Regions from separate parts of the Methyloterricola oryzae genome, predicted to be linked through region 2. Evidence: predicted binding sites of a transcription regulator. Region 2 holds the regulator's gene; each other region holds the start of a gene.

Region 1 (9,839 bases), on a different contig from region 2:
TTCGCGCCAGCGCTCAGAATTCAGGCGTTCCAGCAGGCCGCGCAATTCAAGATCCACCGCTTCCATGCTGCTGCGGACATGCTCGGCCATCACCAGGGTCAGATTTTCCAGTTCCAGCAGGGTGTTGCGCTCTGCCGCCTGGCGCTCTCCCCACAGGCTGATCGCGATAGCGAGAACAACACCTGTGACGCCGACCAGTGTGAGCCCCAGGGTCACTCCCATAACCCGCCGCCGAGGGGAGGCAGCCAGACCTTCGTCATTCATGACATTCGTCTCGTCGCCGCGAGCATTTCAGGCCCGCCGCAACGACCGCCCGTGCCTGCATCTCAAGGCTGGACTGCGGGGGAACTCACCGGAACGCCGCAGCATTGGCGTGTGTTAGTACATGCCGCCCGGTGACATCATCCAGTCTATGCGAAGGCCCGGATTCAGCCAATGCCCGAGGCCTCAGGGCACCGCGGGTACATCTAGCCCTCGGCTAGGCCTCGCTTTCCTCGGGCTCGCGCAGCGCCAGTTCCAGAAGCGGCTCCAGGTGCGGCCGGACGGTCCTGCGCCGCTTCTGCTTTTCTTCGTGCGGGATGTCCATGAGGCCCGCCACCCGCTGCAAAGCCGCCAGGATCATGGATTGCTCCCAATCTTGCAGTTGCGAAAATCCCTTCACGAAATCCAGATGCAAGGGCGAAGGCGCGTCGCTATAGGCCTGGGCACCGGCCTCGGTCAGGTCGAGCCATACCTGGCGCTTGTCACCTTCCCGGCGGCTGCGTTGAATCAGTCCCTTGCGGTCGAGCCGGTCCAGCACGGTGGTTACGGTTCCCTGACTCAACTCCACAGCGCGGCTGAGACGGTTGGCAGTCATGGGTCCCTGCGCCGCCAGGGCACGCAAGACCGCCAGTTGCGAGCTGGTTATGCCGGATTTCTGCAGCTGCTTGGAATAGACATCCATGGCCCGGGCAATGCGGCGCAGTTGTATTAGTACTTCTTCGTGGGTCTCGACGGGGGACTTTTCGATGCGTGGGTTCATAAACCTCCTTTAGGGGCTGCCGCCCGCTCATTGCGGCTCTGGAGTACGCCGCTCCATCATTACAACTCAAAGTATTACACGAGAATTCTTCGCCTGCAGTCTCCACACTGGAAACTTACAATAGCGTGAATTCAGACACAATCCGTTAAACTCCTCGCTTGACAAGAAAAATTCTGTCGTTTGAAATCAAAAATATTTCGCCCACAACCGACTTGCGGAACCGAGCCAATGAAGGCAGTCATTCTCGCCGGCGGACAAGGCACGCGCCTGAGGCCGCTGACGGAAAACATCCCCAAGCCCATGGCCAATCTGCTGGGACGTCCCCTGATGGAGCACATCGTGCTGCACTTGCGCCGGCACGGCTTCACCAGCCTGATGGCGACCCTGCACTACCGCCCCCGCGCCATCCGCGACCATTTCGGCGATGGCAGCGACTTGCAGGTGGACATGCGCTACACCCTGGAGCGCAGCCCCCTGGGCACCGCCGGTTCGGTGAAGCTGGGAGCGGACTTCCTGGACGAAACCTTCCTGGTGATCGCCGGCGATGCCCTCACCGATTTCGACCTGAGCGCCTTCTGGCGTTTCCATCAGAGCAGCGGCAATGCCGTCAGCCTCTGCCTCACGCGGGTACAGGAACCGGGGGAATTCGGCGTCGTGGCGATGGACGAGGAAGGCCGGGTCAGCCGTTTCCTGGAGAAACCCGGGGTCAGCGAAGTCTGCAGCGACACGGTGAATACCGGCATCTACCTGATCGAGCCGGAAGTCCTCAAGCGCATCCCGGACAACACCGCCTACGATTTCGCCGGCGACCTGTTTCCCGAACTGCTCGCAGAGGGCGTGCCGCTCGGCGCCTATGTGGCGGAGGGCTACTGGAGCGACATCGGTAACCTCGTGCAATTGAAGCAGTCCCACTGGGACTTCCTGGATGGCCGCCTGCGCCTGCCCCTGAGCGGTCACCAGATCGCCGACAGGGTCTGGGTGGGCAATGGCGCCCGCATCGCCCCGGACGCTGAACTGATCGCCCCCTGCTGGATCGGTGACAACGCCCGTATCCGCCCCCAGGCCAAGATCGGCCCCTATAGCGTCATCTGCCCGGACGCGGAGATCGACGCCCGCGCCACCGTGACCCGCGGGATCGTGATGAACAACAGCTTCATCGGTGAAGCCAGCGACCTGCGCAACTGCATTATCGCCAACGACAATATCCTCGAAGCGCACTGCGAGGTGACCGACGAGTCAGTGATAGGCGCCCACTGCCATCTCGGCCGGCAGGTGTCGGTGCTGCCCGGCGTACTAGTTTGGCCGGACAAGGAGGTGGACAGCCACAGCACCCTCAAGGAGAACCTGGTCTGGGAATCCCTGCTGCGGCCCTCCATCTTTGCCTCACGAGGCGTCAATGGCCTGGCCAATCTGCACATCACGCCGGAATTCGCAGTCAGCCTGGGCAAGGCGTTCGGCAGCTCCCTGGGACGCGGCACGCGCGTCACAGTGGGCCGCGACAACCACGCCTTCTCGCGCATCATCAAGCGCGCCTTCATCTCGGGACTCCTGGCGGTCGGGGTGAGCGTGGAAGACCTGGAGGAAACCAGCGTGCCGGAAACCTGCTTCATCACCGGCTTCAGCCGCCACACCGATGGCGGCGCGTACATCCGCATGTCGGACAGCCACGCCAGCGTCTCCGTCATCGAATTGTTCGACAGCGACGGGCTGCCCCTGGTCCGGCAGACCCGACGCAAGATCGAAGCGGTATTTTTCCGCGGCGAATTCCCCAAGGTGGCGGTGGACAGCGTGGGGAACCTTACCTATCCGGGCCGGGTGAATGAACGCTATCTGGAACACATCGAGCAGTTCCTCCACAGAGACGCGCTGCGCCCCTGGCATGACCGAGTGCTCCACTACTGCCCCTTTTTCAGCCTGGCGCACATCCTTACCGAGCTCCTCGGCAGCAGCCGGATTCCCGGCCTGGGCGAGCAAGCGGACGAGCGCTGGCCCACATCGCCCGTGCCCTACGAGCGAATCGCCAGCGCCGCCGAACTCAACCACAAGATCGCCATGGTGATTGAAAAGCACGGCGAACAACTCACCCTGGTGGACGAAGTGGGCGCCGTGCACCGTCCCCAGCGAACCCAGGAACTGCTGGCGGCCGCCTTCATCCTCAGCGCCCCGGCCGACGATCCCGTGTTTCTGCCCCCGGACCATCCGGAATTCCTCGACCAGTTGGCCGAGGCGAACGGGCGGCCCGTCGTAATAACCCACAAGGACGCCGGCGCGCAGGTGCACGCCGTGCTGTCCAGCACCCGGCACAACGAAGCCTGGCTGCATCTGACCCATTACTATCTAGGCTACGGCGCGGTAGCGGGCGCGCTGCGGCTGCTGGAATATCTGGGTAGTCGGAATCTGTCCTTGCACGAGTTCGAGCGCCAGGTTCCCTTGAGCTACCGCCGCAGCATGTCGATCCCCTGCCCCTGGGGGGAGATGGGCAGGGTGATGCGCGAACTCGGCGAACTCCCCGAGGCCCAGCGCGAATCGATCCCCGAGGGCCTGCGCCTGGCGCTGGAGTTCGGCTGGGTCTACGTCCTGCCGAGCTCCGACCTGCCGCAACTGGAAATCACCCTGGAAGCCCCCAACGCCACCCTGCTCGCGACCCTGGAAAGCGAGGTGAATCAACGCCTGCGCAGGGTAGCGCCATGAAATTCCTGTTCGCCTCCGATCTGGATGGCACTTTGCTGCCCAACACGGGCGCACCCAAGGCACCGGGCTGCCTGGATCGAACCCGCTATTTGCTGCAACACCTGCAGGATGCCGGCATTCCCGTCTGCTATGTGACCGGAAGACACCTGGCCTTGGGCCGCGAAGGCGTCCAGGCATTCGGGCTCCCCAATCCAGATATCTGGGTATGCAACGTAGGCACGGAGATCCACGACGGTGCCGGCACGCCCGACATGGAATGGCAGACCCGGCTCGGCGCGCCACTGGACAGCCAGGCCTTGCTCGGCGCGCTGGCCGATATTGCCGAACTGAGCCCGCAGGAAAAGGCAAAGCAGGGACCGCATAAGCTGAGCTTCTACTACCCGCGTCCCGCCTGCCCGGACCTGCAGAGAGACATCGTCCGGCGACTTGCCGACACGGACAAGCGCCTGCAACTCATCGTCAGCACCGAGGAAGGCAGCGGCAGGGCGCTGCTGGACATCGTTCCCGGCCGGGCCGGCAAGCGCAACGCGGTGGCCTACCTGGCGAGGCGCCTTGGCGTGCGCACGGGGGACGTGTTCTTTGCCGGCGACTCCGGCAACGACCTGGACCTGCTGATCTCGGGCGTACGCGGGACCTTGGTGGGAAATACGCCGGAAGACGTCGTATCGCAGTGGCTGAGAGGCCAGACATCGGGGTCGCGCTGCTATTTCGCGCGCGCCGCTTACGGCGATGGCGTGATCGAAGGGCTCCGCCATTATCGGCTCTGGCCCTTGCCCGAACAGGCACAGCAAGCCGCGCGGCGGCAAGCGCACTAGGTTCATGCGCATCGCCTTCTTCTGCCCCCACAGCGACCCCCTGGCGGCTACCGGCGAGCCGGATGCCGGCGGCCAATGCCTCTACGAGGCCCAGGTGGCGGCGCAACTGGCAGCCCAGGGTCATGAATTGCGCGCCTTCACCCGCCATTGGGGCGACAAGCCTCCCCAGGAGGCCATCGCGGCGGGTGCCGACGTCTTTCGCATCGCCATGGGGCCCGAAGGCTTTTTGCGCAAGGAGGACCTGGGGCCCCACCTGCCCGCCTTCGTGGCCGAGGTGCTGCAGGAGCATGGGCCTTGGTTGGCCGACGCCGACGTGTTCCATGGCCACTACTGGGACGGCGGCGCAGCGGCGCTCATGGCGAGCCTCGCCCTGGGCAAGCCGCTGGTGTTCACCAGCCATTCCCTGGGCGCGCTCAAGCGCGACCGCCTACCCGACGAAACGCCCGATGGCTCGCAGTTTCGCTATGACCTGCGCGTCCGCGCCGAAAGCCGGATACTGGCGGCGGCGGACACGGTCATCGCCCTGAGCGGAAATGAAAGAGAGGCCCTCACCGGCCGTTACGGCTGCGCGCCCGGCAAGATCGCGATCGTGCCCGGCGGCGTGGACGTGGAAAGCTTCTCGCCCTGCGCCGACAAGCGCGCCTTGCAGCGCCAACTGGGCTATGACACGGACTTCATGCTGTTCAGCGCTGGGCGCCTCGACCCGCGCAAGGGGTTTCTGGAACTGCTGGAGGCGGTGGACGTCGTAGCGCAGCGTTTGAGCCAAACGGGTCAGACCGTCACCTTTTGCCTTCCGACTGGCCCCGCGCGGCCCAACCCCGAGGAACGAGCCTATCGCGATGCCCTGCGCAAACGCGCCGGCGAACTGGGCATCGAGCGGCATATCCACTGGTTCCAGCGCCTGGACGATGAGGCGCTCAAGGCCCATTACCGCGCCGCCGACCTGTTCCTCTGCCCCTCCCACTATGAACCCTTCGGCCTGGTGCTGGTGGAAGCCTTCGCCTCGGGCACGCCGGTGGTGGCTACCTGCCACGGTGGTCCGGTCGACATCGTCAGTCCAGGGGTCGATGGGTTTCTGGCGAACCCCCTGGACCCGGAGGAGTTCGGCGGACGCATCGCCGAGTTCCTGTTGGCGCCGGAGGCTCAGCGCCAGACCATGGGCAAGGCAGCCCACGGCAAGGCGCACAAGCGCTACGCCTGGACCTCCGTGGCGCAAGCGATTGCCGGAACGTACGAGGCCCTGCTACCCGCTTAACACGGCTAAACACCCAAACTTCAGCACCCAGCCATGCAAAGCGTCACTCGCTGACTCCCAAAGCGCCAGAAGCATAAAGCCCCGCCCGGTTACCCGGACGAGGCTTTTCGATCTGGCTGTCGCCCGCTCGCGGAACGAGCGGGCTGGAGCAGATGGGACTGGCCTGATTACATCATGCCGTCCATGCCGCCCATGCCTCCCATGCCGCCGCCCGGCATCGGGCTCTCGTCCTTCGGCTCCTCGGCCACCATCGCTTCGGTGGTGATCATCAGGCCGGAAACGGAAGCGGCATTCTGCAGCGCGGTGCGGGTGACTTTCGCCGGGTCCAGGATGCCCATGGCAACCATATCGCCATACTCACCGGTAGCCGCGTTATAACCGAAATTGCCGGTACCCTCGGCAACCTTGGCGCAGACCACGGAGGCCTCGTCGCCGGCGTTGCTGACGATCTGGCGCAGCGGCTCTTCCATGGCGCGGCGGGCAATGCTGATGCCCACATCCTGGTCGTGGTTGATACCCTTCAGCTCCTTGATCTTCTGCAGAACACGGATCAGGGCCACGCCGCCGCCAGGAACGATACCCTCTTCAACAGCAGCGCGGGTAGCGTGCAGGGCGTCTTCCACGCGGGCCTTCTTTTCCTTCATCTCGACTTCGGTGGCAGCGCCCACCTTGATCACCGCAACGCCGCCTGCCAACTTGGCCAGACGCTCCTGCAGCTTTTCCTTGTCGTAGTCGGAAGTGGTGTCATCCATCTGCTTGCGGATCTGCTGCACACGGCCAGCGATCTTGTCGTGGCTGCCGGCGCCGTCGATGATGGTGGTGTTCTCCTTGCTGACCTGGACCTTCTTCGCAGTGCCCAGCTCGTTCAGGGTGGCCTTCTCAAGGCTCAGACCCACGTCTTCGGAGATCACGGTGCCACCGGTGAGGATGGCGATGTCTTCCAGCATGGCCTTGCGGCGGTCACCGAAGCCCGGAGCCTTGACAGCCGCGACCTTCACGATGCCGCGCATGGTGTTGACCACCAGGGTGGCCAGGGCTTCGCCTTCCACGTCCTCGGCGATGATCAGCAGGGAACGGCCGGCTTTCGCCACGCCTTCCAGAACCGGCAGCATCTCGCGGATGTTGGAGATCTTCTTCTCGTAGAGCAGGATGAAGGGATTCTCCAGCTCGGCGCTCATGCTCTGCTGGTTGTTGATGAAATAGGGAGACAGGTAGCCGCGGTCGAACTGCATGCCCTCCACGATGTCCAGCTGGTTTTCCAGACCGGAACCGTCCTCGACGGTGATGACGCCCTCTTTACCCACCTTGTCCATGGCGTCGGCGATGATCTTGCCGATGCTCTCGTCGGAGTTGGCGGAGATGGAGCCCACCTGGGCGATGGCGTTGCTGTCGGTGCAGGGCACGGACATTTCATGGATGGCTTCCACGGCGGCGGCCACGGCCTTGTCGATGCCGCGCTTCAGGTCCATGGGGTTCATGCCGGCGGCAACCGCCTTCAGGCCTTCATTGAGGATGGACTGCGCCAGCACGGTGGCGGTGGTGGTGCCGTCGCCGGCCACGTCGGAGGTCTGGGAAGCGACTTCCTTCACCATCTGCGCGCCCATGTTCTCGAACTTGTCTTTCAGTTCGACTTCCTTCGCGACGGAAACACCGTCCTTGGTCACGGTCGGCGCGCCGAAGCTCTTCTCCAGGACCACGTTGCGGCCCTTGGGGCCCAGGGTCACTTTCACCGCGGTGGCCAGAATATTGACGCCGCGCACCATGCGGGAACGAGCGTCATCACCGAATTTCACGTCTTTTGCTGCCATAGTATTACCTTGCTTGATTGAGTCAGTTGGTTCGGGGAACGGAGGTGGATCAGGCTTCGATCACGCCCATGATGTCTTCTTCGCGCATCACGACGATTTCCTCGCCATCCATCTTGACCTCGGTTCCGGCGTACTTGCCGAACAGCACCTTGTCACCGACCTTGACCTGGAGAGCACGGACCTGGCCGTTTTCCAGGATCTTGCCGTTGCCGACAGCGATAATTTCGCCACGCATCGGTTTCTCAGCGGCCGAGTCCGGGATCACGATCCCGCCGGCGGTGGTGCGCTCTTCTTCCAGACGCTTGACAATTACACGGTCATGTAACGGACGAATTTTCATCGGGTTCTCCTGTTTAGATGAAGCAAAAAATCGGGATTCCTGGAGCGCCGGCGGCCTGCCTGTTAGCACTCGCTCAATGCGAGTGCCAATAATAGCGGCCTGATGATGCTTGTCAAGGGTTTCGGCCCGCGCGGCGCCGCGTCAGTCCTGCCAGATATGAGGCGCCTGTCGCGGATTTCAAGAGCCGTTTCGGAGCGAATCAGCGCCGGACTGCAATCCGGGTTAAAATATCCGCCCACAATGAACCTTCTCCCGGAGCCCTTATGTCTGTCGGCCAATTCTGTAACCGCAATACCGTCGTCATCAGCAAGGAGGATTCCATCGTCGAAGCGGCCAAGCTGATGCGGCAGCATCACATCGGCAGTCTGGTCGTGGTGGAAAAGCAGGCGGGAGGCGGCAAGCCCATCGGTATCGTCACCGACCGCGACCTGGTCATCGAAGTGCTGGCCGCGCAAATCGGTCCCGAAGATGTCACCATCGGCGATATCATGAGCTTCGAACTGGTTACCGCCCACGAACAGGACGGCCTTTACGAGACACTGAAAAACATGCATGCCAAGGGCGTGCGCCGGGTTCCCGTGGTGGATTCCTCGGGCGCCGTGGTAGGCATCCTGTCCTGGGACGACATCCTGGAAGTGATGGCGACCCAGTTGACCGAACTCTCCAAGCTCGCAGCCAGCGAACGCCAGCGCGAAAGCAAGGTTCGTCCTCCCGTCTGAGGCGTGGTGCCGAGGTCCCGGGCGCGTGATTTCGGTCAGCAACGACCCTGGGCTGTCACCCGCCGGCAAAATAACCATCGGCTGGCGGGAATGGATCCGGCTGGACGGACTCGGACTGCCGCCCATGCAGGCCAAGATCGATACGGGCGCCCGCACTTCCTCCCTGGGCGCGTTCGATCTTGAGCCCTTCCAGCGCGCCGGCGATGACTGGGTCCGTTTTAAAGTCCACCCGGCGCGCCGCAACCGCAAGCGTCTTTGCCAGTGCGAGGCGCGTGTCGTTGACCGCCGCCGCGTGAGTGACTCCGGCGGTCACCGCGCACTGCGCTATGTGATCCAGTCCGACATCACCCTCGGATCGCATTCCTGGCCCATTGAACTGACCCTGAACAACCGCGAAACCATGATGTTCCGCGTGCTGCTGGGGCGGAGCGCCCTGGCGGAACGCTTTATAATCGACCCGGCGCGCTCCTACTGCGCGGGCCACCGCCCGCATCGGGAGACGATCGCGCAGACGCGGCCATTCCCTACACCCGGCACGGAGACACGCATGAGCATCACCATCTACCACAACCCCCGTTGCAGCAAGTCCCGCTCGACTTTGCAGATCCTGCAGGACAAAGGGCTGGCACCGGATGTGGTCGAATATCTAAAGACCGCCCCAAGCGCGGCGCGGCTGGAGGAAATTCTGGCCCTGCTTGGCATGGAACCGCGAGAGTTGATGCGCACGGGTGAAAGCATCTACAAGGAACTGGGCCTGGACAGCAAGGACCTGACCCGCCAGGCTCTGATCCAGGCCATGGTGGACAACCCCATCCTGATCGAGCGCCCCATCGTCATTGCCGACGGCAAGGCCGTCATCGGCCGCCCCCCCGAGAAGGTGCTGGAAATACTTTAACTGAACCGGATCGCCAGTGTTCGCCTATCGATTTACAGTCTGCCTGCTGGCACTGCTTACATTGACGACAGCTGGCTGCCGCGTCTTGAATCGCAGCGCCACCGGCGGCATCGAGGTCGCTCAGGAGAGCCCGCACGCCGCACTACCCCAAGCGCTACCGAGCCAGGTCTATGTCACGGACTTTCAGCTGGATTCCGCCAACTTTCATCCCGATGAGGGCGCTCGCGGCCTGCTGCCCGGGCTCATGCACCGGCCCCTGGCCGAGGCGGGCAATGGCATGCCCACGCCGCTGGGC
Region 2 (9,839 bases):
GAGGACAACTCGATCTTGGCCTTTTCCGCGCTCTCTTTCAGACGCTGCAAGGCCAGGGAATCGTTGTGCAGATCGATGCCCTGCTCCTTCTTGAACTCGTCCGCCAGGTAATCGATGATGCGGAGGTCGAAGTCCTCGCCGCCCAGGAAGGTGTCGCCGTTGGTGGAAAGCACCTCGAACTGGTGCTCGCCGTCCACTTCCGCGATCTCGATGATGGAGATGTCGAAGGTGCCGCCGCCCAGGTCATAGACCGCGATCTTCTGGTCGCCGCGCTGCTTGTCCATGCCGTAGGCCAGGGCCGAGGCGGTGGGCTCGTTGATGATGCGCTTGACCTCGAGGCCTGCGATGCGGCCGGCGTCCTTGGTGGCCTGGCGCTGGGAGTCGTTGAAATAAGCCGGCACGGTGATGACGGCTTCCTTCACTTCCTCACCCAGATAGGCTTCGGCGTCCTTCTTCAACTTCATCAAGACTCGCGCGGAAATCTCCGGCGGCGCCATCTTCTTGCCATTGATGTCCACCCAGGCGTCGCCATTGTCCGCCTCGGCGATCTTGTAGGGCACCATCTTGATGTCCTTCTGCACCACGTCATCCTTGAAGCGGCGGCCGATCAGGCGCTTGATGGCGAACAGGGTGTTCTTGGGATTGGTCACCGCCTGGCGCTTCGCGGACTGGCCGACCAGCACCTCGCCTTCGCTGGAGTAGGCGATGATGGAAGGCGTCGTGCGGGCGCCTTCGCTGTTCTCGATCACGCGTGCCTTGCCGCCTTCCAGCACCGCCACGCAGGAATTGGTGGTGCCCAGGTCGATTCCGATGATTTTGGCCATTTAGATCTCCAAGCTGAATTCTGATTGTTATGGGAAATTTCGGTCTGGTCAGTTTATGGGGAGCGCCTTCCGGGATTTCAAGCCTTCTCGTCCAGATGAGGCTGCTCGGCCACCGCCTGGGCAATCACCACCATGGCGGGGCGCAGCAAGCGGTCGTTGAGCAGATAGCCCTTCTGGAACACCTTGACCACGGTGTTGGGCTCCGCGCTGGTGCTGGGCTCCATGGCCATGGCTTGATGCAGGTCGGGATTGAAGCGCTGGCCCAGGGGCTCCACCGGCACCACGTTGAACTTTTCCAGCACGTTGCGGAACTGCTTGAGGGTCAGTTCGCTGCCCTCCCGCAACTTGGCCACCTCGGGGCTGTCTCCCGCCGCCGCCTGTATGCCCAGTTCCAGGCTGTCGAGCACCGGCAGCAGTTCCTTGGCGAATTTCTCCAGACCGTATTTGTGAGCGTTCTGCAGGTCCTTGTCGGTGCGCCGGCGCAGGTTTTCCATTTCCGCCTGGGCCCTTACCGCCTTGTCCCAGTTCTCCTCGGCGGCCCTTCTCGCCTCGGCCAGTTCCGCGGCCAGTTGCTCGGCTGTAACCTGGGCCTCGGTGGCCGGCTCTTCCTGGGACTGACTCTCTCCCTCCACCGGCTTCACGCTTATCTCGGTTTCCTGCGGGACTTCCTGCAAAGGGTGGTCTTCACTCATCGTTGCTCCTGAATAATGTGGGCTGAGGCGGGATGTGCCCTGAGGGCACCCGCCGCGACTAAGGGTTCTGAAGTGTCCGCGTTAAGATGGGGACAAAGACTTCTGATTCAAGGTGGCGCCCAACAATTTTGCCGTCAGGTCGACCAGGGGAATGACGCGCTCATATTCCATGCGGGTGGGCCCGATGACGCCCAACACGCCGACGGTGCCGGAGTCCACGGCATAGGGGGCCGTCACCAGACTGCAGGGTTCCAAGGCCTCGCAGCCGGATTCCTCGCCGATGAAGATCTTCACGCCCGGCGTGTCCAGGCAGCGCTCCAGCAGATGCACCATGTCCTCCTTCTGCTGGAAGGCGGAAAACAGGGTGCGCAGCTTGTCCATGCTGGCCAGCTCGCCGAAGTCCATCAGGTTGGTCTGGCCCGAAAGAAGATAGGGCTTCTTCTCGCGCCGCTCGCGCCCCGTGAGCGCCAGCTCGGCGATCTCGCTGGCATTGAGGACTTCCTGGTTCATGCGGTCGCGGGTCTCGCGCAAGTCCTTCAACAGGCTCTCCCGCACCGTAGCCAGATCCAGGCCACCGTAGACAGCGTTAAGGTAGTTGGCGGCCGAGGTCAGCTCCGCCGCGCTGAAACGCCGCGAAGGCTGGATGATCTTGTTCTGAACTTCCTGCTCGTTGGTGACCAGGATGGCGAGTATGCGCTGCTCCGACAGGGGCAGGAACTCGATCATGCGAAAGGTGGTGGTTTCCCGCCGCGGCACCGAGACCAGGCCCGCCATGTGGGTCATGTCGGCAAGCAGGCGCGAGGCGCGCTCCAGCACTTCGTCCGGGTCTTCCGAGGTATCCAGGTCATGCTGGAACTGCAGCGCCAGTTCCTGCTTGAGGGGACGCACCGTCAACAAGGAATCGACGAAGAAACGGTAGCCGCTGACCGTGGGCATACGGCCGGCCGAGGTATGCGGCGCGGTGATGAGGCCTAGGTCCTCCAAATCAGCCATCACATTGCGGATGGTGGCCGGGCTGAGCTTGAGTCCACCGTCCCGGGACAGGGCACGGGAACCGACTGGCTGACCGTCGTTGATGTAACGCTCCACCAGCACCTTGAGCAGGTACTGTGCGCGTTCGCTCAACTCGGGATGATTCGCCACGCAGACCCTCGAAGGATGTGGAGTTAGCACTCTGTTGATATGAGTGCCAAAATTAGCAACCCCTAGATAATGTGTCAAGAAGCACATACTATAGCCGGCATCGGCGGGCCCGCGCGGCGCGGGTCTTGCTGCACCCACACGCCACCCGACTGTCCCAAGGAGCCTCACTATGCAAGGCGAAAACAAAGTCATCGAATATCTGAACCGGGTACTGGCCAACGAGCTGATCGGCATCAACCAGTACTTCCTGCATGCCCGCATGTACAAGAATTGGGGCTTCCACAAGCTCAACGAAAAGGTCTACAAGGAATCCATCGACGAGATGAAGCACGCCGACGAACTGATCGAGCGCATCCTGTTCCTGGAAGGACTGCCCAACCTGCAGGAACTGGGCCGGTTGCGCATCGGCGAGAACCCCGCGGAAATGCTGCGTTGCGATCTGGACCTTGAGCACCAGGCGCATGTGCTGCTCAAGGAAGCCATCGCCTACTGCGAAACTGCCGCCGACTTCGTATCCCGCGACCTCCTGACGGAAATCCTGGAGGACGAGGAAGAACACATCGACTGGCTGGAAACCCAGTTGTCCCTGATCGATTCCGTGGGAATCCATAACTACCTGCAGTCGCAGATGTAACTCTGCCTGTCCCAGCGAAGAGACACGCCCCCGCCCAACCGACTGCTGCATCGCTGATGGAGAACAGCGCCCAGAATCACGCCGTGCAGCAGCCGTTCCGGCGCGTCGCCCTGGTAGGCAAGCCGGATGCGCCGCATATCGCGGAAACCCTGACATCGTTGAACCAGCACCTGCTCGCGCGCGGCCGGGAGGTGCTGTTGGAACGTGGTTGCGCGCCACTGGTGGAGCACACACCGGAGCAGGTGCGACTTCTCAAGGACCTGGGCAGCGCCTGCGATCTGGCCATCGTGGTAGGCGGCGACGGCACGCTCCTCTGCGCCGCCCGCCTGCTGTCCGAGCACGATGTCCCGCTGATCGGCGTCAACCTGGGCCGCCTGGGCTTTCTGGTGGACATTTCGCCGCAGGATTCCCTGGCGCGCCTGGACGAAATTCTGGACGGCCACTATAGCGCCGAGCAGCGCCATCTCCTGCGCACCCGCATCATCCGCAACGGGCAGGTGATCTACGAGCAGACGGCGGTGAACGAGGCGGTCATCCACAGCTTTACCGCCACCAGCATGATCGAGATCGTCACCTCCATTGACGGTCACTTCTTCAACTCCCAGCGCTCCGACGGCCTGATCGTCTCCACCCCCACTGGCTCTACCGCCTATGCCCTCTCCGGCGGCGGCCCGATCCTGTATCCGACCCTCAATGCCATCGTGCTGGTGCCCATCAACCCGCACACCCTGAGCAACCGCCCGGTGGTCATCGCCGACGACAGCGTGGTGGAAATCACCTTCCGTCCCAGCAAGCAGTTCCGCGCCCAGGTCACCTGCGACAGCATCTCCATACCGGACGTGGAGATCACCGACCGCATCGAGATCGTAAAGGACCGCCCGTTCCGCATCCTGCACCCGCTGGACTACGACTTCTTCGAGATCCTGCGGGCAAAACTGCATTGGAGTAGCGGCTACCGGAGCTGAGCATGCTGGAGAATCTGAGCATCAAGGAGCTGGCGGTGGTTGAAGCGCTGGACCTGGATTTAAAGGAGGGACTGACCGTGCTGACCGGCGAGACCGGCGCCGGCAAGTCCATCCTGCTCACCGCCTTGGCCTTGGCCCTGGGCGAGCGTGCCGACTCGGGCTTTGTTCGCCCCGGGGCCGCCCGCGCCGAGATCAACCTGTCCTTCTCCCTCACCGACGCCCCCGAAGCGCAGGCCTGGCTGGCGGAGAACGCCATGCTGGATGAGGACGGCAACTGCCTCATCCGGCGCGTGGTCAATGCCGACGGCCGTTCCAAGGCCTTCATCAATGGCCGCCCCACCACCTTGCAAGCCTTGCAGGAACTGGCCTCGGGCCTGGTCGAGATCCATGGCCAGCACGCCCATCTGCGCCTGCTGCAAGCGGACGAGCAGCGCCGCCTGCTGGACGGCTACGCAGGCAACCGCGACTTGCTGAGTGAAGTCGCTGAACACGCCCGACGCTGGCGTGCCCTGCGCCAGCAGTTGGAACAGGCGCGCGAAGCCGCCTCTACCGGAGCTGCAAAGGAAGAACTGCTGCGTTACCAGATCGCGGAAATGGAGCAGATGGAGGTGGACTCCCTGGATTACGAGGCGCTGTCCGAGGAGCAGGTGCGCCAGGCCAACGTGGGCAAGATCTTGGGCACCGGCCAAGGCCAGTTAGACCGCGTCTACGAGGACGAGCAGCACTCGGCCAACGCCCTTTTGACCCAGGCCTGCCACGAACTGGAAGACGTCGCGCGCCTCGCCCCGGAATTCGAGGAGCCACTGCAGTTGTTGCGGGAAGCGCAGATCCAGGTCAAGGAAGCCAGCCAATTGCTGCGCCGCGGCCTGGAGCGACTGGAAGCGGACCCGGCGCGTCTGGTCTGGCTGGACGAAAAGCTCGGCGTCCTGCATCGCCTGGCCCGCAAACACCAAGTGGGCCCAAGGGAACTCGCCGCGCACCTGGAATCCCTGCGCGTCGAACTCAACGCCATCGAACTGGGTAGCGGCCGCGCGGAAGCGCTGGAAACCGAACTGGCGGGAGCCAAGGCCAGCTTCGACCAGGCAGCCGCGCGCCTGACCCAGAGCCGGCAGGCCGCGGCTGCCCGCCTGCAGGCTCAGATCACCGGCATGATCCGGGAACTCGGCATGCCGCAGGGAGATTTCCTGGTGCAGACCAGCGTCGAGGAGGACGCCGCGCCGGCACCCCAGGGCAATGACCGCATCGAATTCCTGGTGAGCGCAAATCCGGGATTGCCGCCGCGTCCCTTGGGCAAGGTCGCATCCGGCGGCGAGTTGTCCCGCATCAGCCTCGCCATTCAAGTGGCCGCCACCGATGCCAAGACCACCCCGACCCTGGTATTCGACGAGGTGGATTCCGGCATCGGCGGCGGCGTGGCCGAGATCGTCGGTCAGAAATTGCAGGCCCTGGGCGTCGGACGCCAGGTATTCTGCGTCACCCATTTGCATCAGGTTGCGGCGCAGGGTCATCAACACCTGCTGGTGGAGAAGACCAGCCAGTCGGGCCGCACCCAGACGGGCGTGCGCGAACTGGACCGGGAGCAGCGCAAGCACGAGATCGCCCGCATGCTCGGCGGCGTGCGCATCACCGAGCAGACCCTGGCCCATGCGGAAGAAATGTTGAACAGCGCTACGAACCGCTGATCCCTGCGCGGGGTTTCGCCTCCCGCCAGGCCCTATGAGGGGTGCGGTATAGCTCCTGGAGGTCTTCGTTTTGGCCTTCCGGCTTCGACGCCTACATACCCCAATCAACGAGAACAGCCGCCCCAGGCGGCTGTTCGTGACCGCAAAAAGTCTAAATCTAGAGATGCAGGTTGTGGCTGTCGCACCAGGCCAAGACCCGGGCCGTTACCCGGCGATAGACCTCGCGCAGCTTCCGCGCCAGCACGAAGGCGATCTTCAGACCGATGAAAAATCCGGTCCAGGCCGTCACCAACTGCGCAGTCCATGCGTCCAGACCGAACACCGACTCCAGCATGTGATCCATTAGGGCTTCCAGCACCTCCAGGCCCAAAATGAGCAGATGCGCCAAGGCCGGAAGCACACTGTCCCAGAAAAGCAGGAATAAGATCGCGCCCGCCGACACGAGTGCGAACTTCTTGATTCGGCTGGACTCCGATGCGACCCCGAAGCCACCCGCGAGATCAAAATGCCTGACCACTGAACTCATGGAAACCTCCTCCTGCCCTTTTGCAGCGAAACACTGACAAAAAGGCTAGCGGCACTCGCCCACCAGCGTCAGGCGAAAAATGCGAACTACCTCACACTTCGGGGAAACTCCCTGTTTCCGTGACGCCTCGCCGTCGCTTTCAGCACTTTACCTCACAACGGGCCACGGGAGCCGCCGGCATAAGACTTTCTCTATTCAGAGATCGTGAGATGCCTTAGCTTTTGCGGCATCTACCGCATACCAATCCCTACAACTCAGTCAATTGACCCACAAGCCATTGATAGGCAAGGGTCTGAGCCTGTGGCATTGCATTTGCGTTCTCTTGCGCGTTGACCCAAGCGGTTCAACGGACTTGCAGCGTCGTCAACGACGACTCTTTGCAGGCAGGGAAGCCGCCCAAACCAAAAACGCAAAACACATCACCCAATGGGGGATACCAATGAACAACAAGAAAGTACGTCCTTTAGCACTCGCCGCCATCGCTTCCGCCGTCGCACTGGCCAGCCAGGGTGCCATCGCGCACACCCGGCTGCAAACTCCGACCGTTGCTTCCGGCGCCAACGTGTACAACGCCACCGCGACTACCCACGGCTGCCATAATGCCGTGACCAACTCCAACAGCACCCCGGTGATCGCCACCAGCGTGGTGTTCCCCGACGAGAGCGCCACCGTCCAGATTCGCGACGCCGTTCCCGCCGGTCAAACCGCCAACGATTACGTTGCCTACGAGGGCAGCCTGGAGGACTTCGTCGACGGCGGCGCGGTTTTCCACCCGGACAAGGTCAAGAGCCGCGACGTCTTCAATAGCGAGGATATCAAGCGCGATCCCACGACCAGCAACTCGGTAGGCTTCTATGCAAAGGACGGCAGCCTGCCAGGGCTGGACTACATCTCCCTGCTGCCCTTCCGTCCCGGCGCGGTCTTCGTCAATGAGGGTAGCTGTGCCAAGAGCGTCCAGTATGTGCTGGCCATTGCCGATATCTGCAAGGTCACCAGCAAGACCAAGTTCAGCGACGAGGTCGTGAACCTGTGGACGCCGGCGGTGGGCTCCGATTTCGACGGCCCCGGCCTGCATGGCTTCAACTCTCCGGCCACCCTCACCGTGACCCGCAGCACCCCGCTGGACGCCAGTTGCGGCCTGGGCCAGGAAGTCCGCGTCGTGCCCACCGCGGCCCAGATCAACCGCGATCTGCCGATTCCTCGTTACTGGCCTTCCGCCCGGTAAACCACCGGGACGGCATTTTGGCCACCGCAGCCCGGCTTACGCCGGGCTGTTTTTTTATCTGACACGGCACAGTTGAAGCGGGAGTTAAACAGCGACTGAACTTGCCGCCATGACGTCGCCACACGCCTCTGCCGCATAAGAAATTGTCTTGAGTTAGCTCACGCAAATTTCTTGTGAACTGCCACAGGCATACCCTGAAGCAGCCCGACAAGACGACATAATTAACTGTTTTTAAATACGTTTCATCCATGGCACGAAACATGTGCCTGATTCTGGCGTGCCCGGTCCGGCCAGTCAGGGCGGATGGGCCAAAGGACGGCGCCGGTCCAGCGGAAGGATTGCCGGGCACCCAACACTCTTAACTTAACGATTCAAAGGCAGCACACATGTCCAAAGCAACACTCCGTCCCATCATGTTCGCCCTGGCGGCGACCATGGCGGGCTCCAACGCTTTCGCACACGACGAAATAACCACCCAGATCACCGAGGGCGAAACCGCCGATATCACGCTGGCCATCAACCACGGCTGCGAGACCCCCACCGGCGGCGTGAATGCGATCGTCGCCCAAAGCGTGGTTTTCCCGGGCGCTGACATCAGCAGCATTGAACAAGGTAACCTGGCCGGACTGGTTGATACCGTATCGCCCAACCTGTTCCCCAACCAAGCGGAGAAACTCGATTCCCTGGGCAATGCCCTCGGGTTCTCCGGCCGCGGTGCCACCCTGCAGACTATCAGCCGGGGCCGAGTGAAATTCGCCTTCACCGCACCCAACTTCGTGGCTGAGTCCTGTGTCAAAAAATTGAATGTCGTGCTGGTCGTGGCCGACATCTGCCAGAACAACAACCCGAAAATCCGCCCGGGCAAGGTCAATATCTGGATGCCGGCCCTGACCGGCGGTCCCTCTACCGGCATCGTGGCCCAGGCCGCTGCCAATGGCATTGATGGCTACGGCACCGACGAACCGGCGACGTTGACGATCAACCGCGACCTGTCGGCTAACCCGCTCGACCCGTCCTGTGGCGACGGCACCGAGGAAACGGTCAGCCCCACCACCGCCGAAGTCAACGCCAAGCTGCCGATCCCGGGCTTCTGGTGAGTTGAGCTCGTTCGAAGCTGCCAAGGCGTCGCCGAAACAGGGCTCGCGCCAGGGTTGCACGAACAGACGAAGCGCCGGGCCTAAGTCCGGCGCTTTACTTTGGAAAGAATGGGCGGAGGGATGCTGCGGACAATTCCGCAAGGCTTATTCGCCCGAACCATAGCCACAATGAGGCCATCCGCATGTCCAGCAAAACCAACACCGTTCTTCCCGCACTGATACTGTCGGCGTTCGCCGCGCAGCCCGTATCGGCGCACGATGTCATCCTCAACAACACCATTGTGGAAAGCCAGACGCTCTCCACCGTCCTGATTCAGCATTCCTGCGATGCCACGACCTTCGATGCCAATGGCAACCCGATCTATCCCGAGGTGATCGCCTACAGTTTCGTTTTCCCCACGGTGGAACCGGTCGCGATCCGTGACGATAATGGCGAGGCTGTGGACTTGAGCAACATCCTTCAGAATTATGGCCCCGGCATCGTCACGCCCTTTTGGGACACCCGCATCTTCAAGACCCTGCAATTGAAGAAGGACAGCCTGGGGAACAACATTGGCTTCAGCGCGACCGGCGGGCATTACCAGCAATGCTTCAACGGTGAAGTGCCCCTTTTCATCACGCCACTTTTCTTCTGGGACGCAGATTCTGCCATCGAAACATGCGCCACCCAGGTCACCGTCAAGCCGGTAGCGGCTGACATTTGCAAGATCACCCCGGTTCCTGCCACCGGCGATGCCAACATCTGGATGGAGCACACCACGGCAAAATTTCCAAACTCCTTGCATGGCATTGGCGAGAACGAGATGCGCCTGGTCTTCAAGCGTGACCTGGAACATAACCCCCTGCCCGCCTCTTGTAACGGGAAGGGCTTCAGCGTGACGGTGACGGCTTCCGACAAGGATATCGACGCCAATCTGCCGATTCCCAACTACTGGCCGGCACAGCCGAAGAAGGGCAAGCCGGGACACAAATGAGCTAGGAGAAATGAGCCGCGGCAGTGGGACGCGGAGCGCCGCAACAGCGCCCGCAAACCTAACGCCCCTTGGCGACG
Region 3 (9,839 bases), on a different contig from region 2:
GGTGCGATGAAGCGCGAATCGGGTTTGCCTGCGAAAGCGATACCCTTATCCCAGCGCGGTGAGATCCGGCTGGGGTTTCGATGCAATGCGCGCTGCGGCTTTTGCTATTATCAGGACCTTCTCGACAATCCGGTGGAGCTTGAGCCCACCTACCAGGCGTTGCGAGGACAGTTGGCAGCTTTGCGTGGCCTCGGCGCCAGCGAAGTGGAATTCACCGGGGGCGAACCGACGATTCGAGGCGACCTGCTCGATCTGGTCAAGTACGCGCGCGAACTTGGGTTTTCCAATATTTCCCTGATCACCAATGGCCTCAGGCTTGCGAATGCCGGGTATGCCGCGCGCCTGGCACAAGCCGGTGTGAACGACGTGCTGTTTTCCCTGCATGGCCCTGATGACGCAATTCACGACCAGCACACCGCCATTCCCGGCAGTTTTTCGAAGATTCTGCAGGCTTTTGCCCATATGCGTGAGTTGGGTGTCCGCTGCCGGATTACGACCACGGTCACCGGGCTCAACGTCGGGCATGTGCCTGCCATATTCGGGCTGGCGCTGGGCCTGGGAGCGCAATGCATCCACATGGCGGTATTCAGTCCGGTCGCGGAGGCCGGCAACACGGACCCACGCTTTTTTGTAGACTATGAGCAAGCGGCGGCCGCCATCAAGGAGGCCATCGATCGCTTTAAGCCCCGTCTCCCGCCGGTGAGTGTCAAGTATCTTCCGTTTTGCTTCATGCAAGGCTATGAGGAATACGTCATGAACCTCTACCAGCAAAGCTACGACCCGGATGACTGGAACTATTACTTCAGCAATCGGGTGCGGCGTGCAGGCTCAAGCTTAAAGGGCCTCGCGTTCGACGTGATCTGTGCCGGCGGGTTCCTGCTGGCCAAGGAGTGGTCCGTTCCCTGGCGAAATGGCTGGCTGGGTATCAAGGTCGCGGGCCTCACGCGCTGGGTCGAACTCCTGAGAAAGACCCGCCTTCCCGCGTGCCGTCAGTGCCGTTACGAAACGGTCTGCGATTTTGGTTGGAAAACCTATGTACAGCGTTTCGGCAGCGCCGGCTTTCATGCCGTGCCGGGCGACAAGCTGAAACATCCGGCCTGGGCTTATGTCATGTCGCGCTATCGGCAGCCGGGAGCCCGTCTGTCCGCGCATGCCGCCTCCGAAGGAGCCCACACGGCATGACAGAGGAGGCTGTTCTCGTCACGGGCGCCGGGAGCGGAATCGGTCGCAGTTGTGCTGAATTGCTGGCGGCGGAGGGGTATACGGTTTACGCGGGAATGCGCAAACTGCAGTCGTCGCCTTTCGGGCCCGCGGCGGGCGGACAGATTATCCCGCTGGCGATGGACATCGCTAGCGATGACAGTGTTGCCGCTGCCGCCACGGCCATTGCGCAATCCGGAAGCCAACTGCGGGGCTTGGTTAACTGCGCCGGGGTGGGTCTCTCCGGACCGCTCCAATACCTGGAAAGTGTGGAACTGACGACCCTGTTCGACGTCAATGTCGTTGGCCCGATGCGGGTTGTGCGGAACTGCTTGCCCTTGCTGCAGCCTTGCGCCGGGAAGATCATCATGATCGGTTCAACCAGCGCCTACATTCCGGGTGTGTTTACCGGCGCTTACAGCGCGACCAAGTTCGCGCTATATGCGATCAGCGCGGTACTGCGAGCCGAGCTTGCGAACAGTGGCATCGCGGTCAGCGTCATCGACCCTGGCATGATCGGCACGCCGCATTGGGAGAAGATGCTGCGGCAAGCCAGGGCTCTCTTGCTGGGGCGCTCCGATGCGCTTGCCGACCCGCATCTGGATGCCAGTTTCAGCGATTGGGCGGAGAAGGTCGGCAGGATGGGGGAATCCGCCGAGGATGCTCAGCCGGTCGCGAGGAAGGTCTTGCAGATTCTGCAGACGGCGAAGCCGTCGTTCCGCCATGTGGTGGGCAGGAAAGCGAAGCTGAAACTGGCGGTCTGGCAGTTCCTCCCGCAAGGGCTTAAGGAGAGGATCATCAAGCGTCCGCTTGCTACGGGAAAGCAGTGATGCCGCTGGAAATCAGCTTCGAGATGAATTCCGGCGGGTCATCCGGTGCGATCGGAATAGGATGTTTTGCGTGAATATGAGCGCATCGATTCGGGACATGCCGCGAATGATGCGTCTCCCAGGTTGGGACATCCCAAGGTTCTGTGGGACAAAATGAAAAGCCCCGTCGCGGGCGCGACAGGGCTGGGTAGCGGGATGATCGCCTGGCCCGCGATCAGGCAGGCGCGGCCAGGGTTTTCCTGAGCTTCTTCATGGCGCTGTTCTCCAACTGGCGGATGCGCTCGGCGGACACGTTGTAGCGCGCGGCGAGATCGTGCAGGGTCAGCTTTTCCTCGGCGAGCCAGCGGCTGGCGAGGATGTCCCGGCTACGCTCGTCCAGTTCCTCGATGGCGGCGCTGAGTCGCTCCTGTTCCCTGGACTCCCATTCCCGCTCCGCCAGCACTTCCGCCGGATCGGCGTTAACTTGCTGCAGGTATTGAGCGGGGGCCACCTCGCGCTCGTCGCCGTCATCTTCCGCGTGGGCGTCGAAGGCCATGTCCTGGTTGCTCAGGCGGCTCTCCATCTCGTAGACGCTGCTTACATCCACGCCCAGTTCGTCGGCCACGGCGCGGGCTTCGTCCTGGCTGAACCAGCCCAGACGGTTCTTGAACTTGCGCAGGTTGAAGAACAGCTTGCGCTGAGCCTTGGTGGTGGCCACCTTCACGATGCGCCAGTTCTGGATGATGAATTCATGGATCTCGGCCCGGATCCAGTGCACGGCAAAGGAAACCAGGCGGACGCCCACATCGGGGTCGTAGCGCTTTACGGCCTTCATCAGGCCGATGTTGCCTTCCTGGATCAGGTCGGGCAGCGGCAATCCGTACCCCATGTAGCCGCGGGCCACGTGTACAACGAAACGCAGGTTGGCCAGAACCAGTTGGCGGGCGGCGTCCAGATCGTCTTCCTCGCGGAAGCGGCGAGCGAGGGCACGCTCCTCCTCCGCGTCGAAGCGGGGCATCAGGTTGACGGCGCCGACATACTCCTCGATGGAACCGAGGGATAGGTTGACCGGTAGTGACAAGGCGTTACTCATGGTTGTTCCTGTTGAATCAACAAATCGAGCGTTCACAATGTTAGCACTCTGCTCTTTGGAGTGCTAACGATTTTAGAAGTTCCGGGGTGGAGCGCATCGGGATGATTACGGACGGAATATTGCTCGTAGCCGCCGCGTCCGGAGCTTAGTTATGCGCGACCAGCTTTTTCAATTCGGCCCGCGCCTTGTCGCTGATCTTGCCCAGGCGGACCGAGTAGGTGAGGAAATCCCGGCCCATGAGGTTTTTGTCCGTATTGCTGTTGACGATGATGCCCGGCAGGTCGTTGAGTTCCAGTTGTCCGTTGTTGATCTTGAGGTCCATGTGGATGCTGTCCTGGATCACAGGCAGTCCGGTGGCTTCGTAGAATTCGGCCATCACCCCGGCTTCGCTCAGGTTGCGCAGCTTGCCGTGGAACTGGCGTCCGCCGAAGCGGAAGATGGCGATGCCCTGCACGTCCGCCCGCTTGCCCTGGCGACGGCCGCCATAGGTCAGGCGCCGCAGCAGTTCCTTGTCCTCCGAACGCAGCATGATGTTGGAGCGGCAGTAGATGACCCAGTACATAAGCCCCACCACCAGCCCGCCCAAGGTGTTGCCGACGGTGACCGGCAGCAGGTTCCCGAGCAGATAGTTCTTCCAGGTAATCGCGGCGAATTGCTCGGCACTGGCGCCGATCTGCTGCCAGTAGCCGGGGTCTACCCCATCCTTGATGAACAGGGCGATGGACATGAAGTACATATTGGCCACGCAGTGCTCGAAGCCGGCGGTGACGAAGGCGGTGATGGGAAACAGGATCACCGCCACCTTGTCGATGGCGGTGCGCCCGGAGAGGCTCAGCCAGATGGCGAGGCACACCAGGGTGTTGCAAAAAAGCGCCCGCATCAGTGCCTGGCTGAAGCTCAGCTCGCATTTGACCCGGGCAATCTCCAGGGCCATGCGACCCACCTGCCCGTTCATCAGCATGTACTGGCCGGTGAGAAAGATCAGGTAGGCGGTGGCCGTGGCGCCGACCAGGTTGCCCAGGAACACGATGCTCCAGTTGCGGCTCAGCTTGCGGGCGCTGATTTTGCGGCTGGCCGCCGCCATCACCAACAGGACGTTGCCCGTGAACATCTCGGCCCCGGCGATGGTGACCAGGATCAGGCCCAGGCAGAAGGATGCGGCGCCGATGAGGCGGATCAAGCCGAAGGGGAGCTTGATGGCCCCGTCCAGCCCATTGCCCGTCATCACCGTGGTACTGAACACGGCGCCGAAGCCGATGAAGGCCCCAGCCAGGAGGGACAGCATCAGGGTGGACATGAAATCCAGATTGGCCTTGATGACCCCGGCGTTTTCCGCCTGCATGGCGACATCGCGGGGCATCAAGCTTTCGATGGAATTATTGGCCATGCTCTCGCCTTTAAGTGGAATCCATTTAAGCCTGTCAGGCCGGGTTCGCGCTGTCCAGGAACAGGCAGTCGGCGCCGAAATCCTCTTCCAACCGCGCCATTAAAGCCTGTATGCCCAGCCGCTCGGTGGCGTGATGGCCGCCGGCGAACATGGTCACGCCCGCCTCGCGGCTTTCGTGCCAGTCGTGCTCGCTCATCTCGCCCGTGATATAGGCATCCAGCCCTTCCGCTGCGGCCAGCTTCCAGTCGCCATTGGCGCCCCCCGTGATGATGCCGATGCTCTGGATGGCTCCGGCTTGATCCGGAGAGGCCAACAACACGGGATGTTTCAGCAGCGATTCCAGCCGCTCGCGCAGGTTAGCGGCGTCCAGCGGCTGGTCCAGTTGGCCTCTCACGCCGGTGGGCGCGCCGTTGCAATCGCCGAAGGGTTCCAGGTCTTGCAATCCGATCCCCTTCGCCAGCATGGCCGCGTTGCCCAGTTCCGGATGGGCGTCCAGGGGCAAATGATAGGCGAACAAATTGATTTGGTGCCGCACCAGGGGAAAGATGCGTTTCGCAAAGGGTCCCACCAGGGGCCTGGCGCCATGGAACTTCCAGAACAGGCCGTGGTGCACCACCAGGGCCTGAGCGCCGGACGCAACCGCGCCGTTAACGGATTCCGCCGTGGCCGAGACGGCAAAGGCGATGCGGTCGATCGTCGGCGCGCCTTCCACCTGCAACCCGTTGGGGCCGTAATCCTTGAAGCCCTCGGGCCGCAGCAAGGCGGCGAAGTAGGATTCCAGGGCATGTCGTTGGATACTCATGGTGCCAATGAAGGTGGTGCGGAAGAAATGATTGGCCGCAAAAAGACGGCCGGCTTTGGGGCCGGTTCGGATGAAACGAGGCGCCGGGGTCGCTCGCCACGGATGGGCGGGCAACCCCGGTGCGAGGTCCGTGGCTACATGTCGCCGAACATCAGGGTGTCGCGGACCATCTTCAGCTTCTCGTGGCTTTCCAACTCCACCAGATTGCGGAAGACATCCTTGACGCGGGAAATGTCGGCCTCGTCGGCGGCCTCCCGGTACAGTTCCACCATGGCGTCGTCGAACTCGATGGCCAGGCGCACCACCTCGTCCACCGACATGTCGCCATGGGCGGCGAGGCTCTTGACGTTGATGAGCTTGTTCACGTCGATGCTGGGGGCGTACTGCATCCAGGTGTCCAGCACCTGCCGCCTGCTTTCTCCCTCGAAGCGGGCGACGGTTTCTTCCAGGTGCCGCTCATGGCGGCTCAGGTAATCTAGCAACAGGTGCACGCGTGCCTGCTGCTCCCTTTCGTTGAGGGATTCGTAGAATCCCCTGAGGTCGGCATGCAACTGCCGGCCGTGGTCCAGGACGTCTTTGACTTGTTCAAAGTTGTGCATGACAGATCTCCTACCTTCTGTATTTATATTTCTAAGACCTTCCGGATCGGCGGCCAGCCGCTTCGCCGGAATTGCACTTTCCATCCACTGCAAATCGACAGTTCCTGTGGGAACCCCTCTCACGGCGGGACCTTGAACTGCTACCGCTGGTCCCGCTCGTCATCGGTCGGACCGGTGACGAACCCCGGCAAGTCTTCGAGGACCTTGCCGGCGATTCCCGCGCGCGCCGTTTTGCGCTGCGTCCCTGCGCCACGCGATCCCCCTTCCTTCAGGGATGCACGACTACCCTCGCCATGCTCAGCAGGGCCTGCATGAGTGGCTCGGGATAGATTCCAAGGCCCAGCACCGCCAGGGTCATGCCGCTCAGGGCGAGCAGGCTGGAGCCGGCGGGCTCACTGGTTTGCTGGTCGCCGGCCGTATCGATCATGACCAGCACCACGCGAAGATAATAATAAAGTCCCAGGCCGCTGCCGAGTACCACGGCGGCCACCAGCCACCACAGCCCCGCTTCCACGCCGGCGGCGAACACATAGAATTTGCCCACGAAGCCGACGGTGAGCGGGATGCCGGCCAGGGACAGCAGGCTCACGGTGAGCAGGGCCGCGATCAGGGGGCGGCTCCAGAACAGGCCGCGATAGCACTCCAGGTGCTCGCTTTCCTCCGCCTCCGAGGACAGGGCCGAAACCGTGCCCAGGGCCACCAGGCTGGTCAGCACGTAGGCGGCCAAGTAGAAGGCCACGCTCTCCGGCTGGAACGGCCCGCCCAGGGCACTGCCTGCCACGAAGGCCGCCAGGGCGTAGCCCATGTGGGCGATGGAGGAATAGGCCAGCAGCCGCTTGAGGCTTTGCTGCAACAGGGCCAGGACATTGCCGGCGAGGATGGAGATCGCCGCGATGCCCCCCAGGACCAGTTGAAACGGTTCCATCGGCTGCACCTGCCCGTTCTGCCACAGGCGTAGCAGCAGCACGAACACGGCGCCCTTGGACACGGTGGCCAGGAAGGTCGTCACCGGCGCCGGCGCGCCCTGGTAGACGTCGGGTGTCCACAGGTGGAAGGGCACCAGGGACAGCTTGAAGCCCAGGCCCGCCAGCAGCATGAGGCCGCCCACCACCACCAGGGGGCTGCCAAAGGAAGCCGCGGCCAGTTCGCGAAAGGACAAGACCCCTAAGGCGGCGTACATCAGGGCCATGCCGAACAGGAGCAGGGCCGAGGCGATGCCGGACAGAATCAGGTACTTCACCCCCGCTTCGATGGAGTTCCCCTCGCGGATGCGGAAGGCGACCATGGGAAAGAGGGATACGCTGAGGATCTCCAGCCCCAGGAAGAAGCTGGCGAAATGCACGCTGGCCGCCAGCATCAGGGCGCCCAGGGTGGCGGTGAGCAGCAGCACGAAGATTTCCTCTTCGCCCTCGCGCCCGAAATAGGCGCCACATAGCAGCGTGCAGACCAGGGCGGCCAGCAGGAACAGGACGCTGAAGAAGACCGCGTAGGCGTCCATCATCATCAGGCCGGTGAGACCGATGGGAAGCAGGTCGCGGGCCAGCCACAGGGAGGCCAGCGCCAGCACGAGTCCCGCCACGGTCATCCCGTGGGCGCGGCGGAAATCCCGCCTCAGGGCAATGGCCAGCATCACCGCCACCGCCGTGGCGGAAATCAGGATCATGGGCAGCAGGGCGAGGAGTATGTCCAGGTTCATGGGTGCGCCTCCCCCGCCGCCTTTTCCAGTACAGCGACCGCATCCGCAGAGCGCGTCAGCATGGGCTGCGGATACAGGCCCAGCCAGAGGGTGGCGGCCATCATCGCCGCGAGCAGGCCGGTCTCACGCCATCGGAAATCGGCGGGCTGGTGCTCCGCCGGGGGGCCATGAAACACCTTCTGCATCACGATCAGGGCATAGATGGGCGCGCCCACCAGACCCAGCGCGGCCAGGGCGGTGAGGGGCAGGCTGACCCGGTAGGCGCCGAGCAGGACCAGGAACTCGCCGATGAAGTTGCCCAGGCCCGGCATGCCCAAGGCGGCGACGGAGAAGAACAGAGTCAGCGCGCCAAGCCGCGGCGCCTTGGCCCAGAATCCGCCCATGCGGCTCATCTCGCGGGTGTGCAACCGCTCCTGCAGGGCGCCGGCGATCATGAACAGGGCGGCGGCGCTGATGCCGTGGGCCAGCATGGTCATCACCGCGCCCTGGGTGGCGTAGACGTTGAAGGCGAACACGCCCACCAGCACGAAGCCCATGTGGCTGACGCTGGTGTAGGCGATGAGTCGCTTGAAATCGGACTGCGCGAAGGCCAGTTTGGCGGCGTAGACGATGCTCACGGCGCCCAGCAGCATGGCGATGGGGGCGAAATCCCGCGAGGCCTCCGGAAACAGCGGCACGACGAAGCGCAGCAGGCCGTAGGCGCCGGTCTTGAGCAGGATGCCCGCCAGCAGCACGCTGCCGCCGGTGGGCGCCTGGGTATGGGCGTCCGGCAGCCAGGTATGGAACGGCACGCTGGGCAGTTTCACCGCGAAGGCCAGGAAGAAGCCCAGCATGACCCAGCGCGCGGTGGCCAGGTCCATGCCGCTGTTCAGCAGATCCAGGTAATCGAAGCTCAGTTTGCCCGTGGCCTTCTGGTGCAGGAACACCAGGGCGAGGATGGCGATGAGCATCAAGAGGCCCGAGACCTGGGTGAAAATGAAGAACTTGATGGCCGCGTAGGCGCGGTTCTCGTGGCCCCAGATGCTGATCAGGAAATACATGGGGATCAGCATGGTTTCCCAGAAGAAGAAGAACAGCAGCAGGTCCAGGGCCAGGAACACGCCGATGACGCCGGCCACGGTCCACAGCAGGTTGAAGTGGAAGAAGCCGACGCGTTCCTTGATCTCCGTCCACGAGCAGCCCAGGGCTATCAGGCCCAGGAACAGAGTCAGGGTGCTCAGCATCAGGCTGAGGCCGTCCATCGCCAGATGGAAGCTGACGCCGAAGCGGGGAATCCAGGGCAGGGTAAGCGAGGCCAGCCAGGGCGTTTCGCCGGCGCCGAACAGGGGCAGCAGGATCAGGGCGTCGAGTAGCAACGCCGCGAGGGTGATCCAGCGGGTCAGTTGCCCGCCCAGGCGCTCCGCGTACCAGGCGCCCAGGCCGCCGATGAGGGGAACCGCTATCAGCCAGAACAGGATCATGCGAAGACCCCCATTGCGATCATGGCGCCCACGCCAAGCACCATGCCGGCCGCGTACCAGCGCAGGCTCCCGGTCTGGCTGCGGGCGAGAAAGCGATTGGCGGCGCGCGCCACAAAGGCTACGGCGCGGAAGGGGCTATCGACGATGTCCGCCTTGTTGAGGGCGGCCAGCCGGCAATAGGGACGGACCAGCAGGAATTCATAAAGCCGGTCGAAGCCCCAGCCGGAAAACCAGAAGGCGCGCAGGTCCATGGCCGCCGGCACCGTCATCAGGGCGTCGGCCTTCGCGCGGCCGACCGAATAGAAGGGATAGGCCGCCAGGATACCCAGGAAGGGCGCGGCCAGCGTGATCCCATCCACCAGCCAGCCGGCGTCATGGCCCGAGGGTTCCGGCAGCACCGAGCCCAGATCCAGCTTGGCCAGGCCGCCGATCAGGGACAAGAGTCCCAGCAGCACCAGCGGTAGGGTGATGGACAAGGGCAGCCGCTCGTGGGCGTTGCGGTTTTCCGGTCCGAAGAAGGTCACCAGGATCAGCCGCGTGCTATAGGCTCCGGTCAGCACGGCGCCCAGGACGCCGGCGCCCCACAGCCAGTGGCTGCCGGAGGCGAAGGCCGAGAGCAGGATCTCGTGCTTGCTGGCGTAGCCCGAGGTCAGCGGCAGGGCGACCAGGGCGGCGGAGCCGATCAGGAAACTCCAGAAAGCTACCGGCAGCCGCGTTCGAAGACCGCCCATGCGGAAGATATCCTGCTCGTGGTGCATGGAGATGATCACCGCCCCCGCTGCGAGGAACAGCA

Evidence for each region. Region 2 encodes HrcA, which represses chaperone genes, less so after heat shock. Its sites were predicted from a motif close to TNTTAGCACTCNNNNNNNNNGAGTGCTAANA; they were not measured.
Region 1: groES (co-chaperone GroES) is a predicted target of HrcA. The motif match lies at 7,991-8,021, and genes of this name have one in related genera.
Region 3: rpoH (RNA polymerase sigma factor RpoH) is a predicted target of HrcA. The motif match lies at 3,141-3,171, and genes of this name have one in related genera.

What each region holds. Positions count from the first base shown of each region.
Region 1 is NZ_JYNS01000005.1:87,773-97,611, reverse strand. Features, by position in the region: gene EK23_RS21640 (EAL domain-containing protein) at 1-264, opposite strand, end outside; gene EK23_RS08975 (MarR family winged helix-turn-helix transcriptional regulator) at 479-1,021, opposite strand; gene EK23_RS08970 (sugar phosphate nucleotidyltransferase) at 1,250-3,712, shown strand; gene EK23_RS08965 (HAD-IIB family hydrolase) at 3,709-4,527, shown strand; gene EK23_RS08960 (glycosyltransferase) at 4,532-5,782, shown strand; gene groL (chaperonin GroEL) at 5,950-7,590, opposite strand; gene groES (co-chaperone GroES) at 7,640-7,930, opposite strand; gene EK23_RS08945 (CBS domain-containing protein) at 8,194-8,649, shown strand; gene arsC (arsenate reductase (glutaredoxin)) at 8,675-9,544, shown strand; gene EK23_RS08930 (DUF4410 domain-containing protein) at 9,630-9,839, shown strand, end outside.
Region 2 is NZ_JYNS01000009.1:91,045-100,883, reverse strand. Features, by position in the region: gene dnaK (molecular chaperone DnaK) at 1-824, opposite strand, end outside; gene grpE (nucleotide exchange factor GrpE) at 902-1,516, opposite strand; gene hrcA (heat-inducible transcriptional repressor HrcA) at 1,598-2,659, opposite strand; gene bfr (bacterioferritin) at 2,829-3,293, shown strand; gene EK23_RS13230 (NAD(+) kinase) at 3,377-4,258, shown strand; gene recN (DNA repair protein RecN) at 4,261-5,940, shown strand; gene EK23_RS13220 (hypothetical protein) at 6,098-6,466, opposite strand; gene EK23_RS13215 (hypothetical protein) at 6,906-7,691, shown strand; gene EK23_RS13210 (hypothetical protein) at 8,105-8,788, shown strand; gene EK23_RS13205 (hypothetical protein) at 8,971-9,762, shown strand; gene EK23_RS13200 (cytochrome C) at 9,821-9,839, opposite strand, start outside.
Region 3 is NZ_JYNS01000022.1:29,453-39,291, forward strand. Features, by position in the region: gene EK23_RS19150 (glycosyltransferase family 4 protein) at 1-10, shown strand, start outside; gene EK23_RS19155 (radical SAM protein) at 7-1,182, shown strand; gene EK23_RS19160 (SDR family NAD(P)-dependent oxidoreductase) at 1,179-2,030, shown strand; gene rpoH (RNA polymerase sigma factor RpoH) at 2,245-3,102, opposite strand; gene EK23_RS19170 (formate/nitrite transporter family protein) at 3,248-4,489, opposite strand; gene EK23_RS19175 (Nif3-like dinuclear metal center hexameric protein) at 4,524-5,291, opposite strand; gene EK23_RS19180 (ferritin family protein) at 5,426-5,890, opposite strand; gene EK23_RS19185 (NADH-quinone oxidoreductase subunit N) at 6,159-7,586, opposite strand; gene nuoM (NADH-quinone oxidoreductase subunit M) at 7,583-9,046, opposite strand; gene nuoL (NADH-quinone oxidoreductase subunit L) at 9,043-9,839, opposite strand, start outside.